Regions from separate parts of the Psychrobacillus sp. FSL W7-1493 genome, predicted to be linked through region 1. Evidence: a T-box and tRNA genes for the amino acid it is inferred to sense, from the RefSeq annotation. Region 1 holds a T-box; the other holds one or more tRNA genes.

What was found. A T-box is a leader RNA that pairs with one kind of tRNA and senses whether it is charged. The one in region 1 lies ahead of ileS (isoleucine--tRNA ligase), so its partner is inferred to be a tRNA-Ile.
Region 2: it has a tRNA-Ile gene. The T-box ahead of ileS (isoleucine--tRNA ligase) is inferred to sense a tRNA for this amino acid. The anticodon was not compared.

The regions. Positions count from the first base shown of each region.
Region 1 covers NZ_JBBOSB010000001.1:2,107,657-2,112,723, reverse strand. The annotation lists gene MKX96_RS10715 (GNAT family N-acetyltransferase) at 14-562, shown strand; T-box leader at 693-933, shown strand; gene ileS (isoleucine--tRNA ligase) at 986-4,054, shown strand; gene MKX96_RS10705 (hypothetical protein) at 4,106-4,570, opposite strand; gene MKX96_RS10700 (class I SAM-dependent methyltransferase) at 4,673-5,067, shown strand, end outside.
Region 2 covers NZ_JBBOSB010000002.1:56,081-61,147, forward strand. The annotation lists rRNA gene MKX96_RS17695 (23S ribosomal RNA) at 1-641, shown strand, start outside; rRNA gene rrf (5S ribosomal RNA) at 763-878, shown strand; tRNA gene MKX96_RS17705 (tRNA-Val) at 902-977, shown strand; tRNA gene MKX96_RS17710 (tRNA-Thr) at 991-1,066, shown strand; tRNA gene MKX96_RS17715 (tRNA-Lys) at 1,073-1,145, shown strand; tRNA gene MKX96_RS17720 (tRNA-Leu) at 1,168-1,252, shown strand; tRNA gene MKX96_RS17725 (tRNA-Gly) at 1,270-1,344, shown strand; tRNA gene MKX96_RS17730 (tRNA-Leu) at 1,360-1,448, shown strand; tRNA gene MKX96_RS17735 (tRNA-Arg) at 1,465-1,541, shown strand; tRNA gene MKX96_RS17740 (tRNA-Pro) at 1,547-1,623, shown strand; tRNA gene MKX96_RS17745 (tRNA-Ala) at 1,638-1,713, shown strand; rRNA gene MKX96_RS17750 (16S ribosomal RNA) at 1,849-3,402, shown strand; tRNA gene MKX96_RS17755 (tRNA-Ile) at 3,512-3,588, shown strand; tRNA gene MKX96_RS17760 (tRNA-Ala) at 3,605-3,680, shown strand; rRNA gene MKX96_RS17765 (23S ribosomal RNA) at 3,797-5,067, shown strand, end outside.

The sequences.
Region 1 (5,067 bases):
GAGGGGGATAGCGATGAAAGTATTATATTTGGAGACTGATCGCTTGATACTTAGAACATTTAATGAGGAAGATTATGAGAGCTGGTCAAATGGATTCAATCATCGATTACCTTCTCAATATAAATACGACGAAGGATACAAAATAATGAAGAAGGCGTCTAAGGAATGGTTCTCTGAATGGATTAAAGGTTTTAATAAGGCTCAAGAGAACGACGAAATGTACATATTGGGTATTTTTAGAAAAGAGGATGGAGTTAATATCGGAAAGATAGAACTAATCACAATTCTTAGGATGGATTATCAATGGGCGATGATGGGATATTCTATTCATAACCAATATTGGAAAAAGGGGTATGGAGTCGAAAGTGTGAGAGAAGCTAAAAATTATTTTTTTGACTCTTTAAATTTCCAACGAATTGAACTTCATATTAATGTTGATAATAGGCCGTCCGAAAATCTTGCTAAAAGAGCCGGCTTCAAATACGAGTGTACACGAGAGAAATTTTCAATGGAAGAGGAAGAATGGGTAGACTTTCTAATTTATTATGCGCTTAGAGAATAAGCATGTACCTTTGATAAGTAACATTTGAAACGAACTAAAAGAACGAATATTTATATTTTTCGCTAAGTAATAAATAATCCTATTGACATTAGTTTTACATACATGATAAATTTATCCACAATAAAACCATACAAATTCGTTGATGAGAAAAAGTAAAAGATAAATCTATTCCAAAGAGAGCCGACGCTATGCTGAAAGTCGGTGTTTAGGTTATTTTTGAAAATCCTCTCTGAGAAGTCGCACTGAACTAAGTAAGTGTGATCGGGTGTCTACCGTTAAAAGGAACGCGTATGCTTGTACGTGGCTAAGTGCTATTGAGGTGAAGATTTCAATGGAATTAGGGTGGTATCACGGTTAAACCCGTCCCTTTACTGGGGCGGGTTTTTTGTATGTTTTATTAAATTGAACGAGGAGTGATATCAGATGGTTAACAAGGACGTAAAGAAGACGGTTATACAACGCGAGCAGCAGATACGAAAAATGTGGGAGGAGCATAATGTATTTCAGGCATCTATTGAGCAACGAGATGGAAATCCTACATTTGTGTTTTATGAAGGTCCTCCTACAGCGAACGGCATGCCACATGTAGGGCATGCCCTCGGTAGAACAATCAAGGATCTGGTCGCTAGATATAAAACAATGAAGGGTTATCAGGTCATTAGAAAAGCAGGCTGGGATACCCACGGGCTACCAGTTGAACTTGGCGTAGAAAAACAGCTTGGTATTTCTGGTAAGAAGGATATTGAAGACTATGGAGTCGAAGCATTTATCAAGAAATGTAAGGAAAGCGTATTTGTTTACGAAAAGGAATGGCGTGACTTCACAGAAAAGCTGGGATACTGGGTCGATATGGATAGCCCCTATATGACGATGAGTAATAGCTACATTGAAAGTGTATGGAATATCCTTGGTACTATACATGATCAAGGTCTGCTGCAAAAAGGTCATAGAGTTTCCCCATATTGTCCTAGTTGTCAAACGACCTTAAGTTCACACGAGGTATCCCAAGGGTATAAAACGGTTAAAGACTTATCCGCAATAGTTAAGTTTAAACTTACACATAAAGAGAATGAGTATTTTCTTGGATGGACTACTACTCCTTGGACACTGCCGGCAAATGTAGCCTTGGCGGTTAATCCTTCGCTTGAATATGTTCGAGCAAAGAAAGGGCAGGAGGTATATATCCTCGCGAAAGATTTAGTTAAAAAAGTATTGAAAGCTGGATATGAGATTCTTTCCACCTTAAAGGGGGCAGAATTAGAGGGTCTTTCCTATACCCCACTTTTTGATCTTGTACATGTAAAAAAGGGATATAAAGTAGTTACCGCAAATTATGTTTCAAGTGATAGCGGAACTGGTATTGTCCATATCGCACCAGCGTATGGGGAAGAAGATTACAAAGTGATGAAGGAAAATAGCTTGCCTTTTACTCATGTAGTAGATGAAAGAGGGAGGTTTACAATAGCCGTCGAGGGGTTGGAAGGACGTTTTGTTAAAGAATGTGATTTAGAGATTATACGATTACTCTCCCATAAAGGGCTACTGTTTTACAAGGAGAAATACGAGCATAGCTATCCCTTTTGCTGGCGCTGTGATTCCCCATTGCTCTATTACGCAATGGAAAGCTGGTTTATACAAACTACAGCCTTAAAAGAACAATTTTTAGCTAATAATGAATCCGTATCTTGGCATCCAGAGCACCTCAAACATGGTAGGTTCGGCAACTTTTTAGAGCAAATGGTCGATTGGAATATCAGTCGTAATCGTTATTGGGGCACCCCACTTAATGTGTGGGAATGCAGCAATTGTAAGCTTGAGATCGCCCCTAAAAGTATAGAAGAATTGAGCAAGTATTCGCTACATCCTCTAGGAAGTATTGAGCTCCATAAGCCATACGTAGATGATGTTCGCCTCTGTTGTCCGTCGTGTGCTGGAGCTATGATGAGAACTCCTGAGGTAATCGATGTATGGTTTGACAGCGGTTCTATGCCATTTGCCCAATATCATTCTCCATTTGAGAATGACAAGCTATTCTCTAAACAGTTTCCAGCAGATTTGATAGTAGAGGGGATTGATCAAACAAGAGGATGGTTTTACAGTCTTTTGGCTGTTTCTACACTGTTCACAGGCAAGTCACCATACAAGCGTGTTCTTTCCACTGGGCATATTTTAGATGAGAACGGCCAAAAGATGTCTAAAAGCAAAGGGAATGCGTTGGATCCTGTTGAGCTGATCCAATACTATGGGGCAGATTCACTGAGATGGGCTTTACTCGTTGACAGTGCCCCCTGGAATGCAAAAAGATTTTCCGAACGAATTGTTCAAGAGGCGAAATCTAAGCTGGTTGATACACTAGACAATGTTTATCATTTTTATAGACTCTATACTTCTTTAGACAAATATGTCGTAACGGGAGATAAAGCACTTCAGCAAACAACATTAGATAAGTGGATTCTATCCTGCCTTCATAGTACCATTCGCAACGTTAACATTAAATTAGATGAGTTTAACTTTACGAGTGCAGCAAGAGATATTGCACGTTTAGTGGAACAAATAAGCAACTGGTACATTAGAAGATCGAGGGAACGTTTTTGGTCAAGTGGTCTCAATAACGATAAAGTAGCAGCATATGAAACGCTTTACGAGGTATTGACTAAAGTAAGCCAATTACTTGCGCCATTTACACCTTTTATCGTTGAAGAGATATACGTGGCACTTACCGGAAAAAGTGTCCATCTTACGGATTACCCACAGTCTGATGAATCCCTAATCGATCAATTACTCGAGCAGGAGATGGGTGAGGTATTACAGGTTGTGGAACTAGGAAGAAGCATTCGCAACAGTCTTGCTATAAAGGTAAAGCAGCCACTAGCACAATTGTTTGTGATGAGCAGCAAACCACTAAATTGGAATGCATATGAAAGTATTATAATGGAAGAGCTAAATATCAAGGAGATTCATCTGCTTAACAGCAGAGAGGAATATTTTACTTCAACTGTGAGATTAGATTTTAAAAAATCAGCTGCTAAGTTTGGCAAACAATCAAATAGTATTAATATGAGGCTAAATAACTTAACATCTAGTCAGGTAAGCGAGCTTATTCAAAATAGAAGCATAAAGTTAGAAGAAAATCTTGTTTTACTAGAAGACGTTTTAATAGAGAAAAAAGTAAAGGATGGCTTTGCTTATGGAACTAGTAATGACATGACTGTTTTGATAAATGTGACATTAACAGAAGCCTTGATACATGAGGGGTGGATGCGTGAGTTAATCAGAGCGATCCAATCCTATCGGAAGCAGTTGCTTTTACCTGTAGAAAAAAGAGTAAATATCAGCCTTCACACAACTCCCGAGATGCTTGCAGTCATAAACAATTTTTATCCATTGTTAGAGCAAAGTGTATTAATAAATCAGCTTATCGTTAAACAACAAAGAGTATCAGGTATAAATGTGACAATTGGTGGTCATGAGATTGAAATAGCACTCGAATAAATACTAAAAAAAGGGACATTCTTTCGCGAATGGTCCCTTTTCATGTCTCTATTAATGCCAAGTATTACTCTCCACTAAACGAGCGAATAAAACATAAAACTCTCTTTCTGGATATTTCTGTTTCATTTTATCAATATGTTTAACAGCATACTCTTCTGCCTCTTTATAAGTAAGGTGGGTCATCGTGCCGCCTGAATTGGTACACATAGGTGGAGTTGCTTCGTTAATTTGTACAAAGGTGAATGTGATATAAATCCTTTCAGGAAGGTATTGGGCTCTTTTTAATTCGTCATCTGCTGTTCGATCGTTTTCTGAAAAATAGAATGTATCATGCTTATTCAGCAATCCAACTCTCTTTAACACCCACAGATCCGTGTAACCCATAGAAACTTCTTCTCGAAGGTTTGTATAGATTTCCTCTAGGCTATCACCTATTTTAGGGAAGGCATCTCCTCGGTTAGTTAAGTAAACAAAGTAGCTGATATTTTGAGTTTCATCCAGTAGCTTCTTGATCATTTTGCTCCTCCTTTTATTTTTAAATTATGATAAAGTAAGTATATTACATTAATTCATACTATTGTTTATTTTCGCCTAAACTTTAGTGAAAGGGTAGAGAAAATGGAAAAATTATTATCTTATATGAAAACTGTAGGAGATTCTTCTATTCAACTTATACAGCTTCAACATCGCCTAGGGCTAGTACAGGCATTTAATATTGAAAAGGGCATGAGAGTGCTAGAAATCGGGTGTGGTCAAGGTGATACCACAGTTGCATTGGCAGATGCAGTAGGTGAAACAGGATTTGTAATGGCAATTGATATTGCTGGCAGAGATTACGGTAAACCCATAACCTTAGGAGAAGCAACTGACTTTATAAAATCCTCCCCAATAGGTACCCGATTATCTTTTGATTTAGAAGCAGACTTCCTCATGATGAATATAGAAGAGACATACGATGTAGCTATTCTCTCTCACTGTCTTTGGTATTTTCAAGATCCTGCTATATTGCTTTC
Region 2 (5,067 bases), on a different contig from region 1:
GCCTCCTAAAGTGTAACGGAGGCGCCCAAAGGTTCCCTCAGAATGGTTGGAAATCATTCGAAGAGTGTAAAGGCAGAAGGGAGCTTGACTGCGAGACCTACAAGTCGAGCAGGGTCGAAAGACGGGCTTAGTGATCCGGTGGTTCCGCATGGAAGGGCCATCGCTCAACGGATAAAAGCTACCCCGGGGATAACAGGCTTATCTCCCCCAAGAGTCCACATCGACGGGGAGGTTTGGCACCTCGATGTCGGCTCATCGCATCCTGGGGCTGTAGTCGGTCCCAAGGGTTGGGCTGTTCGCCCATTAAAGCGGTACGCGAGCTGGGTTCAGAACGTCGTGAGACAGTTCGGTCCCTATCCGTCGTGGGCGTAGGAAATTTGAGAGGAGCTGTCCTTAGTACGAGAGGACCGGGATGGACACACCGCTGGTGTACCAGTTGTTCTGCCAAGGGCATCGCTGGGTAGCTATGTGTGGACGGGATAAGTGCTGAAAGCATCTAAGCACGAAGCCCCCCTCAAGATGAGATTTCCCATTACGCAAGTAAGTAAGATCCCTCAAAGACGATGAGGTAGATAGGTTCGGGGTGGAAGCGTGGCGACACGTGCAGCTGACGAATACTAATCGATCGAGGACTTAACCAAATTGTTTGTTTCTAAGATGTCAGTTTATTCAGTTTTGAAAGAATAAATTTTTATTAAATTAATGCTTGTAATAATCTACATAGTTGATATAATAGAACTTGTCTTTCAATAATTATTCAAGTCTAGTGATGATGGCGAAGAGGTCACACCCGTTCCCATACCGAACACGGAAGTTAAGCTCTTCAGCGCCGATGGTAGTTGGGGGTCTCCCCCTGCAAGAGTAGGACGTCGCTGGGCTTGCAATAAAAAAATATTACCCAGGAGGATTAGCTCAGCTGGGAGAGCATCTGCCTTACAAGCAGAGGGTCGGCGGTTCGAGCCCGTCATCCTCCACCATAATTTTACTCCTGCCGGAGTAGCTCAACTGGTAGAGCAACTGACTTGTAATCAGTAGGTTGAGGGTTCAAGTCCTTTCTCCGGCACCATTTTCCGAGCCATTAGCTCAGTTGGTAGAGCATCTGACTTTTAATCAGAGGGTCGAAGGTTCGAGTCCTTCATGGCTCATTCACTTTTGTGAAATAAATATGCGGGTGTGGCGGAACTGGCAGACGCACTAGACTTAGGATCTAGCGCCGCAAGGCGTGGGGGTTCGACTCCCTTCACCCGCACCACTTAACTTAATAACCGAGCGGAAGTAGTTCAGTGGTAGAACACCACCTTGCCAAGGTGGGGGTCGCGAGTTCGAACCTCGTCTTCCGCTCCAAAGATTCATTGAAGTGCCGGGGTGGCGGAACTGGCAGACGCACAGGACTTAAAATCCTGCGGTAGGTGACTACCGTACCGGTTCGATTCCGGTCCTCGGCACCACTTTTATGAATAATTAGCGCCCGTAGCTCAATTGGATAGAGCGTCTGACTACGGATCAGAAGGTTGTGGGTTCGACTCCTGCCGGGCGCGCCATATAACGGGAAGTAGCTCAGCTTGGTAGAGCACTTGGTTTGGGACCAAGGGGTCGCAGGTTCGAATCCTGTCTTCCCGACCAGTTATTATTATTTCGGGGCCTTAGCTCAGCTGGGAGAGCGCCTGCCTTGCACGCAGGAGGTCAGCGGTTCGATCCCGCTAGGCTCCACCATGAACATTGAAAACTGAACATGCAAAACGTTAAGACATACAGCATCAACAAGCTTCGGCTTGATTGACGCAAAACAATTTTTGACATCATTTAATGATGATGCCAGCAAAACAAAATGAGCTTTTTAAGTTCTCTATTATGGAGAGTTTGATCCTGGCTCAGGACGAACGCTGGCGGCGTGCCTAATACATGCAAGTCGAGCGGATGATGAAGAAGCTTGCTTCTTCTGATTTAGCGGCGGACGGGTGAGTAACACGTGGGCAACCTGCCCTGTAGATTGGGATAACTCCGGGAAACCGGGGCTAATACCGAATAATCCATTACCTCACATGAGGAAATGTTAAAAGACGGTTTCGGCTGTCACTACAGGATGGGCCCGCGGCGCATTAGCTAGTTGGTGAGGTAACGGCTCACCAAGGCGACGATGCGTAGCCGACCTGAGAGGGTGATCGGCCACACTGGGACTGAGACACGGCCCAGACTCCTACGGGAGGCAGCAGTAGGGAATCTTCCACAATGGACGAAAGTCTGATGGAGCAACGCCGCGTGAGTGAAGAAGGTTTTCGGATCGTAAAACTCTGTTGTGAGGGAAGAACAAGTACGAGAGTAACTGCTCGTACCTTGACGGTACCTCATTAGAAAGCCACGGCTAACTACGTGCCAGCAGCCGCGGTAATACGTAGGTGGCAAGCGTTGTCCGGAATTATTGGGCGTAAAGCGCGCGCAGGCGGTCCTTTAAGTCTGATGTGAAAGCCCACGGCTCAACCGTGGAGGGTCATTGGAAACTGGGGGACTTGAGTACAGAAGAGGAAAGCGGAATTCCAAGTGTAGCGGTGAAATGCGTAGAGATTTGGAGGAACACCAGTGGCGAAGGCGGCTTTCTGGTCTGTAACTGACGCTGAGGCGCGAAAGCGTGGGGAGCAAACAGGATTAGATACCCTGGTAGTCCACGCCGTAAACGATGAGTGCTAAGTGTTAGGGGGTTTCCGCCCCTTAGTGCTGCAGCTAACGCATTAAGCACTCCGCCTGGGGAGTACGGTCGCAAGACTGAAACTCAAAGGAATTGACGGGGGCCCGCACAAGCGGTGGAGCATGTGGTTTAATTCGAAGCAACGCGAAGAACCTTACCAGGTCTTGACATCCCGCTGACCGGCCTAGAGATAGGCTTTTCCCTTCGGGGACAGCGGTGACAGGTGGTGCATGGTTGTCGTCAGCTCGTGTCGTGAGATGTTGGGTTAAGTCCCGCAACGAGCGCAACCCTTGATCTTAGTTGCCAGCATTCAGTTGGGCACTCTAAGGTGACTGCCGGTGATAAACCGGAGGAAGGTGGGGATGACGTCAAATCATCATGCCCCTTATGACCTGGGCTACACACGTGCTACAATGGACGGTACAGAGGGTCGCAACCCCGCGAGGGTGAGCAAATCCCATAAAACCGTTCTCAGTTCGGATTGTAGGCTGCAACTCGCCTACATGAAGCCGGAATCGCTAGTAATCGTGGATCAGCATGCCACGGTGAATACGTTCCCGGGCCTTGTACACACCGCCCGTCACACCACGAGAGTTTGTAACACCCGAAGTCGGTGGGGTAACCCTTTTGGGAGCCAGCCGCCGAAGGTGGGACAGATGATTGGGGTGAAGTCGTAACAAGGTAGCCGTATCGGAAGGTGCGGCTGGATCACCTCCTTTCTAAGGATATATTCGGAATACAGATCTTTATCTGTATCTTAACGTTTTGCAGTTCAGTTTTGAATGTTCATGTATATTAATATTTTTAATAGATATGGAAATTCAAAGAGGGCCTATAGCTCAGCTGGTTAGAGCGCACGCCTGATAAGCGTGAGGTCGATGGTTCGAGTCCATTTAGGCCCACCATACCTTTTTTTATTTCGGGGCCTTAGCTCAGCTGGGAGAGCGCCTGCCTTGCACGCAGGAGGTCAGCGGTTCGATCCCGCTAGGCTCCACCAACGAAATAATTTGTTCTTTGAAAACTGGATAAAACGACATCAAAAAAAGAAACAAACGCAAGATATTCAAATTGTGATCACTTACGTGATTGCAAGTGTAGTACTTTTAACTTTTAGGTTAAGTTAATAAGGGCGCACGGTGGATGCCTTGGCACTAGGAGTCGATGAAGGACGGCACTAACACCGATATGCTTCGGGGAGCTGTAAGTGAGCTTCGATCCGAAGATTTCCGAATGGGGAAACCCACTGCCCGTAATGGGGCAGTACATTTGCGTGAATACATAGCGCATCTGAGACACACCCAGGGAACTGAAACATCTAAGTACCTGGAGGAAGAGAAAGAAAATTCGATTCCCTGAGTAGCGGCGAGCGAAACGGGAAGAGCCCAAACCAAGAGGCTTGCCTCTTGGGGTTGTAGGACACTCTATACGGAGTTACAAAAGAATGAGCTAGACGAAGCGACCTGGAAAGGTCCGCAGGATAGGGTAAAAGCCCCGTAGTCAAAAGTTCATTCCCTCCAGAGTGTATCCTGAGTACGGCGGAACACGTGAAATTCCGTCGGAATCCGGGAGGACCATCTCCCAAGGCTAAATACTACCTAGTGACCGATAGTGAACCAGTACCGTGAGGGAAAGGTGAAAAGCACCCCGGAAGGGGAGTGAAATAGACCCTGAAACCGTGTGCCTACAAATAGTCAAAGCCCGTTAACGGGTGATGGCGTGCCTTTTGTAGAATGAACCGGCGAGTTACGATTACATGCGAGGTTAAGTTGAGAAGACGGAGCCGCAGCGAAAGCGAGTCTGAATAGGGCGAATGAGTATGTGGTCGTAGACCCGAAACCAGGTGATCTACCCATGTCCAGGATGAAGGTGAGGTAACACTTACTGGAGGTCCGAACCCACGCACGTTGAAAAGTGCGGGGATGAGGTGTGGGTAGCGGAGAAATTCCAATCGAACCTGGAGATAGCTGGTTCTCTCCGAAATAGCTTTAGGGCTAGCCTCAAACGTTAGAATCTTGGAGGTAGAGCACTGTTTGGACTAGGGGCCCATCCCGGGTTACCGAATTCAGACAAACTCCGAATGCCAATGATTTATGTTTGGGAGTCAGACTGCGAGTGATAAGATCCGTAGTCAAGAGGGAAACAGCCCAGACCACCAGCTAAGGTCCCAAAGTATTTGTTAAGTGGAAAAGGATGTGGCGTTGCTTAGACAACCAGGATGTTGGCTTAGAAGCAGCCATCATTTAAAGAGTGCGTAATAGCTCACTGGTCGAGTGACGCTGCGCCGAAAATGTATCGGGGCTAAACAAATCACCGAAGCTGTGGATTGATACCTTTGGTATCAGTGGTAGGAGAGCGTTCTAAGGGCGTTGAAGTCAGACCGGAAG